Regions from separate parts of the Bacillus kalamii genome, predicted to be linked through region 3. Evidence: predicted binding sites of a transcription regulator. Region 3 holds the regulator's gene; each other region holds the start of a gene.
What was found. The regulator Rex, encoded in region 3, represses fermentation and respiration genes when NADH is low (regulators of the CRP and FNR family bind a similar motif). The targets are predictions, from matches to a motif close to TTGTGAAATATTTCACAA.

Region 1 (3,287 bases), 490 kb from region 3:
TTGACGGACATAAACCTTATGAACGTGACGAAGAACGAGAAAGAAAGAAGCTATACCGTTCCTTTATGAGAGGGAAGGGCAGCGACTTGCTTGTTGAAACGAAAGACCAGCTCATATATGTAAACCCCTTTAGAAAAAGTCAGTATACGAAAATCCGTCTTTCAGTCCTCGATAAAAATAATAAACAAGAAAAAGAGGTGGCTGTAGAGCTGCCTAAAGAACTGCAGGATAAGAAAGCTTTGTCAGTGAGTGCATTTGACTTACAATCATCAGAGGCACAATTCCTTCTTACAGCTACGGACAGCCAAAAGAGGGAAATCGTGATGCTGACCGCCGATTTAAAAGAAGGTACGGTGATGAAAACCAAATCATTGCTTAACGTGCCGAAGAAAAAAGGGGACAGAACGATTGAAATAGAGCCAATCTACCGATCATTAAAAGATCGGCAAGGAGAGAAATCTAGACAGTCGGCATACTTTTCCATTACGGAATCCGTTCGTACGCCAGTTGAAGACGGAGGGGAGAGTGTGAAGTACATGAGCAAAACGGTGTATAAGGCAGCAAACGGCTTTAATGCTGTTGAAAAGGTATATGAGCAGTCCGGAAATGATGCAGAGGCTGATATTTTTCAAAGTGATGAATGGTTATTGATCCATCAATATGATAAGGATGAAATCAAGGTTTTTAACACAGAGACAAAGGAGGCTACTCTCTTTTCTTCCTCTAAATTCATCGGACCCTATCCGTTTATCTTAAACGGAAAGCTATATGAAGTGAATAACAGCATGAACCAGAAATCCATCCATATACGTGTCACAGACATACAATCCAAAAAAGTAACCTATGAAGGCGAAATCAATCCGCCGCATCATGCCGCAGTATCATTGAATGAAATAATGGTTAATCAATAAAGAAAGAGCTCACCCTAAAAAAGGTGAGCTCTGTTAACTTCTTATTTTTCCTGTGCTTTATCAAATTGGACCACTTGGCCGTTCTCTTCCACTTCAATTTCTTCGTCCTTGAAGAATGGCTTGTTCACATAGAAGTAATACATGCCCATGAAGACGGCGCCGCCGATAATATTTCCGATAGTGACCGGAATTACATTGTGGATTGCACCGGCAAATGTAATTGTTTCGGGATGCGGAGATACCAAGGCAACCGCAAAAGTACTCATATTAGCGATACTGTGCTCATAGCCGGAAATGAAGAATCCGAATACTAGAAGAATCATCGTAAAGATTTTTGGCCCGTCGCCTTTTAGGTTCATTGGAATGAAGAAGGCTAAGCAGACCAGCCAGTTACATAGGATAGATCTGAAGAAAAGTTCCATTGTCGGCGCATTCATTTTTTTCTCTGCTACGCTCATTAGGAATCCGTTGACTGAATGGTCCTGAAAAAGGCCTGTCGCATAAATGAAATAAGCGAATGCAATCGCACCGATTAAATTGCCGCCATAAGTGGCAGCCCACATTTGCAGGACTTTCATCCATTTCATTTTGCCGCGCAATGCTGCATAGGTGAAATAGAATGTATTCCCTGTGAATAAATCGCCGCCTCCGTACCAGATCATAATGATGGCTGCCCCGAAAGTGACAGCTGCGATCGGATAGGCTACAGGACTGTGCTCTGCATAGAATAAGTTACCTGATTTAAAGGCGATGATAACGCCGAAACCAATGAATGCACTGGCTAAAATAGCTCGCAGTATATAGCGCAGAATACTTTGGTTGAATATTTTTTGTTTTTTCAAAGCGCAAGCTTCGACTTCGCGTAATGCTTGATTTTCCATAACAACGCTCGCTTCCAATCTTATTTAGTATTTAGTTTGACCTGCAGCTCTCAAATTATGTGCAGAGATTGATGTGAAAAAGTGAGCAAACAAGCAAACAAGCTTATTGTTACCTATTTCACAAGTGGTAAGACAAATAATTGCTGAAACCTTCAAAAACTACACCTAATCTTATCATTTTTATATGGGGGGAGGAAGGGTCAGGATGGAATTACCAGCGCTTACAACTTGACAAATTGGTGACTTATTGTAAACGCTTTCATATAAATGGATATATGAAAGGAATTTTTGGGAGCAAAACGGAAGAGCATTTTATGGTGGCCATCAAATAGGACTGTGATACATCGGATTTCTATAGCAATCCCTAAAAGATCCCGTTATAAAACGGCTAAAAATAAGAAAATCTTAAGATTTCTTATGATGTTGTATTAAGATTTGCCGGTTACATTAAAACTAAGAAACGTGAATGTTATACTTTCTGTGAAGGGAGTTGTAAGAGAATGACAACATTTAATGTATTGGTAGTGGATGATGACCAAGATATCCGTGATGGAATTGAAATATATTTAAGAAATGAAGGTATACACGTGATCAAGGCAGCTGATGGAATAGAAGCCTTGGAAAAATTGAGCGAGAATACAATCCATTTGATTCTTCTCGATATTATGATGCCGAAGATGGATGGAATATCGACAACATTTAAAATTAGGGAAAACAAGAATATCCCTATTATTATGTTAAGCGCGAAAAGTGAGGATACAGATAAGGTGCTAGGGCTTCAAATAGGGGCGGATGATTATGTGACAAAGCCGTTTAATCCGTTGGAATTGATAGCGCGTGTCAAATCCCAGCTGCGCAGGTATGTGACACTCGGTACATACGAAGGTATAAAAAAGCAGATTGATCTGCACGGATTGACTTTGGACGAGGATGCCAAGCAGGTGGCTGTCAATGGGGATCCGATCAAACTGACACCAATCGAGTACCGGATAGTCGAATTATTGATGAAGAATGCAGGCCGGGTATTCTCGATAAATGAAATATATGAATTGGTTTGGAATGAACCGGGCTATAATGCGGAAAATACGGTGGCTGTGCATATCCGGAAGATACGGGAAAAGATTGAAATCGACCCGAAAAATCCGAGATTTTTAAAGGTGGTTTGGGGAATTGGATACAAAATGGAAAAATAATAAAAAGCTAGGCTGGTCTATTCTTCTTATGGTAATCGGCTTTTCTTTCCTGCTGATGATCATTAATTCTGAGCCATCCGCCTTGAAAGGCAACTATTTTCAATCAAGCTCATTCATGACTCAGTACAGCAGTTATATGGATCGGCTTAAGCTGGCCGTTCTAGGGGATTATACAGAGGAAAATCTGGAGAAGAGGATTGTGGTAACCGAGGATGACATCAATCAGCACCGGTATGAATACGGCGACCTTGGGCAGCAGATGCAAAACATCAAAGATCAATATGCCAGCAAAATCAATCAGG
Region 2 (3,287 bases), on a different contig from region 3:
CGCAATCCGACAAATGTCAAACCGTGCACCAAGGACAACAGGACAACGGCCAAACCGCCAACAACTGAGTACACATTGACATAGTCTGTGAATCCACCATATAAAGTCATGGTTTCATCAATTGGCATGCCTCTTAAAAGACTGGTGAATAAAACGCCCAATAAGAATGGTGCCAGGAAGCTTCCGAAGAAGACGAGCCATTGCCACATATTTTTCCATTTGGCACTAAGTGCATGGTGTGTATATTCAATACCCACACCGCGAGCTATTAAAGCGAGCAAGAAAAACACAAACGGGATATAGTATCCACTGAACATGGTTGCATACCAATGCGGGAATGCAGCGAATAAAGCTCCACCTGCTGTAATTAGCCATACTTCATTAGCATCCCAGAAAGGCCCGATGGTATTAATCAACTGATCTCTTTCTTTTTCGTTACGCCCTAACAGGCGTGTGAGCATTCCTACACCGAAGTCAAATCCTTCCAGAAAGAAGAATCCGACGAAAAGTACAGCGACAAGGACAAACCACAGTTCATTTAATGTCATAGGTCAAAGGCCTCCTTATCCAACAAATCGACATCTGCCTTCGCATGAGGCGGATGGTTATATGGTCCCTGTTTTGCAACCCTGATCGTCATGTAAACCATGATGATGCCGAGAATCAAATAGGAGCCACAGAACGCAATGATCGAGAACAATAATTGTCCTGCCGAAACGTTAGGAGAAACAGATTGCGCCGTTGTGAACAAACCGAATACCGTCCAAGGCTGGCGCCCAATTTCTGTCATGATCCAACCTGCTGTATTGGCAATGAAAGGCAATGCACATGATGCAATTAGTATTTTCAACATCCAAGGTTTTGATTCCAATGTTCTTTTTCTCAACATATATAGAGAAACAAGTGAAATCAATACCATTAATCCTCCAAAGCCTGCCATGATACGGAAGCTCCAGAATACCGTTTCGACATTAGGAATATAGTCGACGCCTTCCCCATACAGTTTTTCATACGTTTTTTGAAGGGTCTTCATTCCCTCTACAGAACCATGCAAGGAGTCATAAGCCAAAATGCTCAATGCAAAAGGAATATCGATCGACCATTTGTTTTTCATTTCATCTGAATCAATATTTGCAAGCAATGACCAAGCTGCAGGGTCGCCGCTATCTTCCCAAAGTGCCTCACTCGCCGCCATTTTCATTGGCTGTGCACTCATTAAGTGCTGCGCTTGCATGTGGCCGCTAAATGCGATTAAAATACCGCTGATTAATGAAACAATCATTGCAATTTTAAATGAACGGCGAAAGAAATCCAAATTGCGTTTCTTTAGCATATTGTAGGCACTTACTGCACCGACAACAAAAGCTCCAGTTGCTAATGCACCGAAGATCGTGTGCGGAAACTCAACCAATAATTGAGGATTTGTCAGTAAAGCCATGAAATCATTCAATACTGGCTTTCCATTCACAATTTCAATCCCTACAGGCTGCTGCATGAATGAGTTGGCCGCTAGGATCCATAATGCGGATAGCATTGTTCCAATCGCTACTAACCAAGCTGCAAGTGCAATCACCCATTTAGGGAGTTTATCCCGTCCGAAAATCCAAACACCGATAAACGTAGATTCCATAAAAAATGCTAACAATCCTTCAATTGCTAAAGGAGCTCCAAATACATCGCCGACAAACCGTGAGTATTCAGACCAGTTCATTCCGAACTGGAACTCCTGAAGAATCCCTGTTACGACACCAATTGCAAAAGATAAAAGGAATATTTTCCCCCAGAATTTTGCCATATCCAGGTAGACTTGCTTTTTCTTCACCACATAAAGTGTTTCCATAATTGCCACAAGGAAGATCATCCCAATGGATAGCGGAACGAAGAGAAAGTGAAAAATAGTTGTAGCTGCGTATTGAAAACGAGCTAAATCAAGAACTTCCATGATGTTTCCCCCTCTTATCATCCAGTAATTCAACGCAAGTTATTGAAAAAATCAACCTGTTCATATTTTCACAAAGTTTGATTTATTATTATAACCTGCAACATATTGACTAGAAATCGTTAAATAGGTTTCCAAGTTGAAAACCTTAAAAACAGGGCAGACAAATAAGTTGTGTAAATAAAAAAGATTTCTATTTTCTAATATTTCCCCATTACGATTCCAATACGGATATTTTATTTCTTTTTCTGTAGAATATCTATAGAATTTGTCTTTTGTAAGAGAATAGACACAGATTCTGAAAGCTGGAAACATTTAAACAAAACAGCGCAAACCCATTAAAATCAAGCTCTATTAAGGATAAACAAAAAGATTTTTTAACAAAAGTTACTAAAAATGTGGTGGAAATTACTATTTGCCTTTGTGACATTACAATGAACTTTGAAGCCCGCAGACAGACTTTAGCTACAAATTGGTCACTTTTTTTTAACATTTAAAATTCTTTTATCCGATGTTAATTGATTATTACTACATCTGATCAAAACCTTATGGATCGTTTTAATCCGTTGGCCAATCTTTTGGACAGGTCATTTCTTCTGACGTCAAAAGAAATGTAAAATAGCGCCTAAACAAATGTAAGATTACAACAAAAAAAGAAGCTAGTAGCTCCTTTTAATTTCTTATTTGCCCATTTCCTTGTATGAAAAATTTTTCAGATGTTAACGCTGCCAGCCCCATCGGCCCTCTTGCATGGAGTTTCTGTGTACTTATTCCTATTTCCGCCCCGTAGCCAAATTCAAAACCATCCGTAAATCTTGTTGAAGCATTGTGATATACAGCTGCAGCATCAACTAATGCCATAAAAAGGTCCGCATTATCATCATTTTCCGTTATGATCGATTCCGAATGCCTTGTTCCATACCTATTTATATGGTCGATGGCTTCCTCAATTGTTTCAACCGTTTTTATCGCCACTTCCAAACCTAAAAATTCTTTTTCCCAATGTTCTTTTGATGCAGACAATATACACTCTCCAAGAGCCATGCACTCAGCATCTCCGTATATGGTCACTCCTTCCTCAGAGAGGTTCCTGATCAAACGGCCTCCGTATTTATATAACCAGCTTTTATGGACCAATATCGTTTCGATACTATTGCATACACTCGGACGTTGCACTTTGGCATTCAACGCCACTTCAATGGCCATATCGCATTGGGCTGTTCCATCAATATACAGATGGCAATTTCCTGCACCAGTTTCCAACACAGGCACGGTTGCTTCCCTCAAAACCGTCTGGATTAAATTCTTTCCGCCCCTCGGGATAAGAACATCCAAATATTCATTGCAA
Region 3 (3,287 bases):
ATGGTTTTAACAAGAAAAACACCCTCCTCAATTTTAACTCACGATAGATTATCTATTAGCACTCAACACTAATGAGTGCTAACACAATTATTATCATAATGAAATTTGCTCTTTTTTTCAAGTATTTCACTTTAAAAAAAATCCCCGTTTTTTCTACATGATTTGCCATTTGCCTCAACAAATTGATGTAACCTTCTACAGTATGGGCCATAAAAGGCATTACTATTACAATCCTAAGCAAGCAATTAACCGGAATCGTTTGTAACCTTTCCCTAAAAAGAAGTACAATACTCATAAGTGCTTTTTTAAAGGAGTTAACTCAGTGAAAAAAGAATATATATTGATTTTAATCACTTATGTGTGTATGCTTTTATCGCCATTTTTCGGGACACCGCTCTTTACGTTCATATGGAAGATGGCCGGGGTGCCTGAACAGAAGGCAATCCTTAATGGTTATGCGTATTGGTCCATTTTCGCTTTCCTGGCAACTTTGTTCATCATCCTGTGGCTGCTTCGGAAAGAACGCTCTGCCGGTGAAGGCAACCTCCGCGACAAACCGAAAGCATCCGTTGGCATTTCCATCGCCTGGGCGATCGGCGGAATTTTCATCGCGATATTCGCTCAGAATATCGCCGTCCGAATTGAACAATTGGTTGGCATAAATACCGTATCGGAAAACACGTCATTCATTATGCAAATGATTAAGAGCATCCCTCTTTTCGTTATCTTAACCAGCATAATTGGCCCAATTCTTGAAGAGATTGTGTTTCGGAAAATCATTTTCGGAACCATATACAAAAAGTATAACTTCTTCATTTCTGCTTTGGTCAGCTCGGTCATTTTTGGATTGGCGCACAGGGAGCTGCCGCATATCCTGCTTTATTCAGCCATTGGGTTCACATTTGCCTTTCTCTATGTACGGACGAATCGCATATTGGTCCCCATCTTCGCCCATGTCATGATGAACACGCTGGTTGTCATCGTCCAATTGAAGTACGATGATATCATGCAATCTATTGAAACCGTACAAAGCATTATTGGAGGAATATTATGAGACGTCAATCACCTTTAGCCTCTGGCTTGCTGTATATAGTTCTTGGCATCGTCTTCACGTTCCTGGCCATCAACTACGTATCACAGGATGGCTGGAACTTATTTTCTTTTTTAATCGTCTTTCTTGCCACAATCGATTTTGGGACAGGCATCCGGCTGCTTATGCTCCATTTCCGTCTGATGCGTATGAAAAAGAAATAAAAAAGTATACAAAAAAACCGATCCTAGCATGATCGGTTTTTTCATGTTCAATTCTCGAACAATGGTGTTTCATCATCGGTATGATGAGTATCCTCCATCGGATAATGCTTCAGAAAATAGACAAGCGACTGCAATTCAACGGCAAGATCGATATGGTGCACACGAATGGAAGCAGGCACATTTAATCGCGCAGGCGTAAAATTCAGGATTCCCTGCACATTGGAATGGACAAGACGATCTGTAATTGGCTGTGCCACTTTAGCAGGCACTGTCAAAATCGCAACAGAAACTCCCTCTTTCTGAAGGCGTTCCTCCATTTCATCCATATGATAAATTTCTACTTCCCCTATCTTCGTACCCACTTTATCCTCCGAAACATCAAAAGCCATTTCGATTTTCGTATTATTATTTTTCAAGAAATTATAGTGCAAAAAAGCGGTCCCTAAATTCCCTACCCCGATCAACGCAACTTTGGTCAGCTCATCCTGGTCAAGTGTTTTACGGAAAAAAGATAATAAATAATTGACATTATAGCCATAGCCTTTCTTGCCAAGCGCTCCAAAGTACGAAAAATCCCTGCGGATAGTTGCTGAATCCACTTTTACCGCTTCACTTAATTCTGCGGAAGAAACTCTTTGTTTTCCTGATGAATGCAAATTCTTTAAGAACCGATAATACAACGGTAAACGCTTCGCCGTTGCTTGCGGGATTTTTAATGTATCATGCGGCATAAATAACTCCCCCCAATATATTCTGCTCATTCTTACTAATTTTTGTCTATAATAATCAGGGTCTGATGATACTCCTTTTTTTCCTAAATAAAAGGCTTAACCTTTTGATTAGGAAGTAATTGACCGTTCGGAGTAAGTAAAGCTCACTGCGCAAATGCGCATCCCTGTTAACGCTTTCATTCCCGTACTGTCCCCTATCGCCTTTTTATCCGTTATTGTCAAACATAATCAAAAATTTTGATTTTTCAACAACTAATAGGTGCATGGTTTATCCATGGACATAACAGGATAGCAACATAATAGCACGTAACTTGCTGTATAACCAAACAGTACACGGATGGAATGTTTGTATGTGCACTCTTACTGATGTGAATGTCTATTGATAGTTGCCGGACTGATCTGAACGTGCAGATTAGCCCCTACGTTAAATCATACACTATTTTCCTTTCTTTGTGCAAAAGTTTGTATTGCATTTCACAAAAGAAGCTTTACATAATTGCCCATTGACCCTTTTATCGTTTACACTACAACTATGACAACCGAGGTGAAAAAATTATGATCGTTCTACAAGTTAATAGAATCTCTAAATACTTTGGGGCTGAAAAAGTCCTTTCTGATATAAAACTGGAAGTCCAGCAAAGGGACCGCATCGGCTTGGTCGGAAGAAACGGAGCCGGAAAATCAACTCTCCTGAAAATCATCGCAGGGCAATTATCCTATGATGGAGGAGAAATAATCAAACCAAAAGACTTAACGTTCGGTTATTTAGCTCAAAATACAGGCCTTGAATCGGATAAGACCATATGGGAGGAGATGCTGACTGTCTTTGCCCATCTGATTGATCTGGAAAGAAAGCTCCGTTCGCTTGAGGAAAAAATGACTCTACCGGAAACATATAATAATGAAGTGCTCTACCAGCAAATCATGCGTGAATACGATGAGTTACAAATTGCCTTTAAGGAAAAAGGGGGCTATCAGTATGAAGCAGATATCCGCTCCGTCCTGCATGGCCTTCAATTCCAGCAATTCGATTACGAAACACCCGTCTCTTCTTTAAGCGGCGGGCAAAGGACAAGATTGGCGTTAGGGAAGCTCCTGCTTTCGCAGCCCGATTTGTTGATTCTGGACGAACCTACGAACCATCTGGATATCGAAACGCTGACATGGCTGGAACAATACCTTCTTGGTTACAAGGGTGCTGTTTTGATTGTTTCCCATGACCGCTACTTCATGGATAAAGTAGTATCTGTTATTTATGAAATTTCACGTACTACAAGCAAGAAATACCATGGCAATTACAGC

Region 1: a site for Rex is predicted at 1,899-1,916, ahead of ABC357_RS19775 (formate/nitrite transporter family protein). Genes of this name have one in related genera too.
Region 2: a site for Rex is predicted at 1,999-2,016, ahead of ABC357_RS08750 (cytochrome ubiquinol oxidase subunit I). Genes of this name have one in related genera too.

The regions. Positions count from the first base shown of each region.
Region 1 covers NZ_JBDFMI010000006.1:425,332-428,618, reverse strand. The annotation lists gene ABC357_RS19780 (hypothetical protein) at 1-911, shown strand, start outside; gene ABC357_RS19775 (formate/nitrite transporter family protein) at 953-1,792, opposite strand; gene ABC357_RS19770 (response regulator transcription factor) at 2,293-2,985, shown strand; gene ABC357_RS19765 (sensor histidine kinase) at 2,963-3,287, shown strand, end outside.
Region 2 covers NZ_JBDFMI010000001.1:1,732,742-1,736,028, reverse strand. The annotation lists gene cydB (cytochrome d ubiquinol oxidase subunit II) at 1-548, opposite strand, end outside; gene ABC357_RS08750 (cytochrome ubiquinol oxidase subunit I) at 545-1,942, opposite strand; gene ABC357_RS08745 (glutamate-5-semialdehyde dehydrogenase) at 2,612-3,287, opposite strand, start outside.
Region 3 covers NZ_JBDFMI010000006.1:917,849-921,135, reverse strand. The annotation lists gene groES (co-chaperone GroES) at 1-13, opposite strand, end outside; gene ABC357_RS22455 (CPBP family intramembrane glutamic endopeptidase) at 323-1,054, shown strand; gene ABC357_RS22450 (YdiK family protein) at 1,051-1,254, shown strand; gene ABC357_RS22445 (redox-sensing transcriptional repressor Rex) at 1,302-1,985, opposite strand; gene ABC357_RS22440 (ABC-F family ATP-binding cassette domain-containing protein) at 2,541-3,287, shown strand, end outside.